2 regions of the Pseudoalteromonas sp. C2R02 genome follow, and region 2 is predicted to be linked to the other one. Evidence: predicted binding sites of a transcription regulator. Region 2 holds the regulator's gene; the other holds the start of a gene.
What was found. Region 2 encodes NrdR, which represses ribonucleotide reductase genes. Its sites were predicted from a motif close to AAACACNANATNTNGTGTTT; they were not measured.

Region 1 (2,483 bases), on a different contig from region 2:
TATTGCCTTTACTTAATTGTTCAGCACAAAAGCTTTTAAATTGTTTATCTTTCACTTTACCATCTTTAGTTAGCATAGCTACCGTTATTACAGGAAATGTCAGTACAGCTTTTTCTCTTTCAATTGCAAACCAGTCCATAAAATAATGCTGTAATGTATTTAATGAACCCCACTGTGGCTCTGATCCATCTGGAAATCGAAAATTTTCAAAAATTGCTGAAAAATAATGTTCGTCATATAAAGAGATGTTCCAAAATACACTCTGATAACCCCGAGCAGCCGCAGGTTGATTAATCGCATAAACAACATGTTGTAAATGATTAGAGATTTGTTTTGAATGTGTTGTTAAATAAGCCTTGCCATATTCTTTTTTTGCAAAATAATCAAAGTAAGTTAAAAATTCGACAGTCGCAATGGCACCTGCAAATTGAGAACTGATCGCAAAAACCAAATTTACAAATGATCCGCAAAAAGATTCTAAATGTTGAGGTGCCTTTGACTCACCACCTAGTTTTGTTAAACCATCTAATAGAAATGGATACATAGTAATCGACGTACAATAAGGCTTTAAACTAGTTTCATCATGAACATATATTTCATGCTCTGCAATTTGCCTCTCATATTCTACAGCTAACTCTTTATCAAATAGGGCTGCTATTTTTTGTTGAACTAAAGCGCGGTTGATATCTAATAAAAAATCTTTTGTTATTTCAGCTTCAAGCGTCGCAATATTCTTATGAGTAACATTGGCATTTGCATCTAGTTTTGAGCCATCGGCAGCATTACTCGCTTGTATATATTGATCAATAAAAGAGAGTTTTTTTGTTATTTGATTTGTATTGAGGTGTGCCATTTTAATTCCCTAAAAATTTATAGTTGAGTAAGGTTTTTGTTTTAACGTTGATAAATCTTTGATTGGTATTTTTGTTATTTAAGCCGCCGAGTTGTTTTTGCCATCTACCAGTTTTTAAAAAATCTAAATGCGCTATGATGCTATTACTGACTTTTTCAGCTCCTGTGTATAAGCAAGTTTTAAGCCCTTGATTTTGAGCAAATTTTAAATGCGCGATAAGTTTATGGGCTTGCCACTCACCTCCGAAGAAAACAACACAGGTAATGAGGTTTTTGTATTGAGATAAGTAATTTGAAAAAGTTTTAGCATCTAATTCAACACCCGAGGTTGCAGTCCAGCTGTCTTGGCTATGACACCCATCACACGCAAAAGGACAACCAGTAACTAAAAATGCCAAAGATACTTCATTAGGTACTTCTTGAAATACAACTTGTGGTTCAAAGCAATTAAACATTAAAAATACCATATATTGTGTTTATTTTCATAAACAAGCACAATATATGGATTATTATGAAATCGCTAGTCAGTTAATTACTCAAAAATTGTGTTAGATCAACTAATTTATAAATAATAAAATTTCAGTAGTTTAAAAGGGGTAGATATTAAATTTAAAAATTTCTTACATTTGAAATTTAAAGGACAAAGTTAAGCTGTGTTACTATGCAGAAATACCCTGAACAATGTTTAATAATATGTCAAAAGAAGTTATCAGAATCCTCGTAGGGTCACTTAACCCTGTTAAAATCAATGCAGTAAAAAATGCATTTTCTAATATTTTTGCTAACAACCAAATTATTTGTAAAGGCATGCATGCGCCATCCAGTGTTTCTGAACAACCTATGACAGCAAGCGAAACACGCCTTGGAGCGATAAACCGAGCACTATTTTGTAAAAATGGATCTAATAATGCCGATTTTTATGTTGCTCTAGAGGGCGGTGTTGATTTAACCGAAGACGGTCCAATCACATGCGCGTACTTTTCAATTATCAATAATCAACAGCAATCTGTCGGCAGAAGTGCAAGTTTGCCATTGCCATTAAGTGTTTATGATGATCTAGTTGCGGGTAAAGAATTAGGACATGTGATGGATGAATTATTTAATACAACCAATATTAAACAAAAAGGGGGGGCGATTGGATTATTAACACAAAATAACGCCACCCGTGAAAGCATTTATACTCAAGCACTGATTTTAGCATTATCTCCCTTTATAAATGCAGACTTATATCATGGAACAGGAGTGAATAATGAATTATAAATGGATATTATTTGATGCTGATGAAACGTTATTTCACTTTGATGCATATCAAGGCTTAAAATTAATGTTTGAAAAGTTTGATGTTGACTTTTCAATTGATGATTTTGAAATCTATCAAAGAGTCAATCAGCCACTTTGGGTTGAATATCAAAATGGCGATATTACAGCACAACAATTACAACATAACCGATTTAATGATTGGTCGAACAAACTGTCTGTATCGACTCAAACGCTTAATAGCGAATTTTTACATGCAATGGCACAAATCTGTAAACCACTTGATGGTGCTAAAGAGCTCATTCATTATTTATCCACAAAAGTTAAAATGGGGATCATTACTAATGGCTTTACACAATTACAAACTGTGAGAC
Region 2 (2,483 bases):
CAAACGCATATAAAATGCGTACAATAGCGCCTCAAACTTCGTACATATTTGCACCTTTATCTTTTATTAGGAGATACCATGTTAGAACGTAACATGAACATAGCTGACTTCGATTCTGAGTTATTCGATGCCATTCAAAAAGAAACCGCTCGTCAAGAAGAGCATATTGAACTAATCGCATCAGAAAACTACTGTAGCCCGCGTGTTCTTGAAGCACAAGGTTCTCAGTTAACTAATAAATATGCTGAAGGTTACCCAGGTAAGCGTTACTACGGTGGTTGTGAGCATGTTGATGTTGTTGAGCAGTTAGCAATTGATCGTGCTAATGAGTTATTTGGTTCTGAATACGCAAACGTACAACCACATGCTGGTTCTCAAGCAAATGCAGCTGTTTTCTTGGCTTTATTAGAAGCTGGCGATACTGTTTTAGGTATGAGCCTTGCTCACGGTGGTCACTTAACTCACGGTTCTCACGTTAGTTTCTCAGGTAAATTATACAATGCTGTTCAGTACGGACTAAATGAAGCAACTGGCGAAATCGATTACGCACAAGTTGAAGCATTAGCATTAGAGCATAAGCCAAAAATGATCATCGGTGGTTTTTCTGCATATTCAGGTATCGTAGATTGGGCTAAGTTCCGTGAAATCGCTGATAAAGTAGGTGCTTACTTATTCGTTGATATGGCTCACGTTGCTGGTCTTATTGCTGCAGGTGTTTACCCTAATCCAGTTGAGCATGCTCACGTTGTAACAACTACAACACATAAAACATTAGCTGGTCCACGTGGCGGTTTAATCATCTCAGCATGTGGCGATGAAGCTATCTACAAAAAATTAAACAGTGCAGTTTTCCCTGGTGGCCAAGGTGGACCTTTATGTCACATCATCGCTGCTAAAGCGGTTGCTTTTAAAGAAGCTTTACAACCTGAATTTAAAACTTACCAAGCGCAAGTTGTTAAAAATGCACAGGCTATGGTTGCTGTTTTACAAGAACGTGGCTACAAAGTTGTTTCTGGTAAAACTGAAAACCACTTATTCTTATTAGACCTGATTGATAAAGATATCACAGGTAAAGATGCTGATGCTGCTTTAGGTAATGCAAACATTACTGTAAACAAAAACTCAGTACCTAACGATCCACGTTCTCCGTTTGTTACTTCAGGTTTACGTATCGGTTCTCCTGCGATCACGCGTCGCGGTTTTAAAGAAGCTGAATCTAAAGAACTTGCTGGCTGGATCTGTGACGTTTTAGATAATATCGAAGATGTTACTGTTCAAGCTGACGTAAAAGAAAAAGTTAAAGCTATCTGTGCAAAACTTCCGGTTTATGCATAATTAGCAATAGCTATGTTATTATAAGGCCGCTTTTTAGCGGCCTTATTTGTTTCTAGGGTTTTATTTATTATCAAAGTTGAGAATTTTTATTATGTACTGCCCATTTTGTTCAGCAAAAGATACTAAGGTGATTGACTCTCGTTTGGTAGGTAATGGCCATCAAGTACGTCGTCGTCGCGAATGTAATGATTGTCATGAACGTTATACGACATTTGAAACTGCTGAATTGGTGATGCCACGTGTCGTAAAGCAAGATGGTAGCAGGGAACCGTTTAATGAAGATAAATTATTAAATGGACTCAATCGTGCGCTAGAAAAAAGACCTGTCAGTACACAACAAGTAGATGATGTCGTACATGCAATAAAATCTCGGTTAAGAGCCACAGGTGAAAGAGAAATATCAAGTCACTTAGTTGGTGAATTTATTATGGATTCATTAAAAAAATTAGATAAAGTAGCTTATGTACGTTTTGCTTCTGTTTATCGCTCATTTGAAGATATCAAAGAGTTTGGTGAAGAAATTGCGCGCTTAGGCGAATAAATTTGCTACACAAATTTATTTAATGCCACTTAGTGGCAATGATTTTGTTAGGAATGATAAAAAGTGCAGTTTACTCCTGAAGACCATATTTACATGGCCAGAGCTATTGAACTGGCAAAAAAAGGTCGTTATACCACTACACCTAACCCAAATGTGGGTTGTGTTTTAGTTAAAAATAATCAAGTTGTTGGCGAAGGCTATCATGTTAAAGCCGGGCAAGGGCATGCGGAAGTCAACGCCATTGCTATGGCGGGTGACAAAACTCAAGGTGCGACGGCTTATGTCACTTTAGAGCCTTGTAGTCATTATGGGCGTACGCCGCCTTGTGCTGAAGGTTTAAAAAAAGCAGGTGTTATAAAAGTTATAGCAGCTATGGTTGATCCTAATCCACAAGTAAGTGGAAAAGGCTTGGCAATATTAGAGCAAGCTGGTATTGAAACCGCGTATGGTTTAATGGAGCAAGAAGCGATAGCACTTAACCCAGGTTTTTTAACAAGAATGAAAACAGAAAAACCCTTTGTTACTTGTAAGCTTGCATCTAGCCTAGATGGTAAAACTGCTTTAAAAAATGGTCAAAGTAAGTGGATCACCAGCTCTGATGCACGTA

Region 1: a site for NrdR is predicted at 1,311-1,330, ahead of nrdG (anaerobic ribonucleoside-triphosphate reductase activating protein). Genes of this name have one in related genera too.

The regions. Positions count from the first base shown of each region.
Region 1 is NZ_JAHKQC010000034.1:174,450-176,932, forward strand. It holds gene nrdD (anaerobic ribonucleoside-triphosphate reductase) at 1-853, opposite strand, end outside; gene nrdG (anaerobic ribonucleoside-triphosphate reductase activating protein) at 855-1,307, opposite strand; gene yjjX (inosine/xanthosine triphosphatase) at 1,546-2,112, shown strand; gene yjjG (pyrimidine 5'-nucleotidase) at 2,102-2,483, shown strand, end outside.
Region 2 is NZ_JAHKQC010000030.1:95,410-97,892, reverse strand. It holds gene glyA (serine hydroxymethyltransferase) at 79-1,335, shown strand; gene nrdR (transcriptional regulator NrdR) at 1,427-1,876, shown strand; gene ribD (bifunctional diaminohydroxyphosphoribosylaminopyrimidine deaminase/5-amino-6-(5-phosphoribosylamino)uracil reductase RibD) at 1,970-2,483, shown strand, end outside.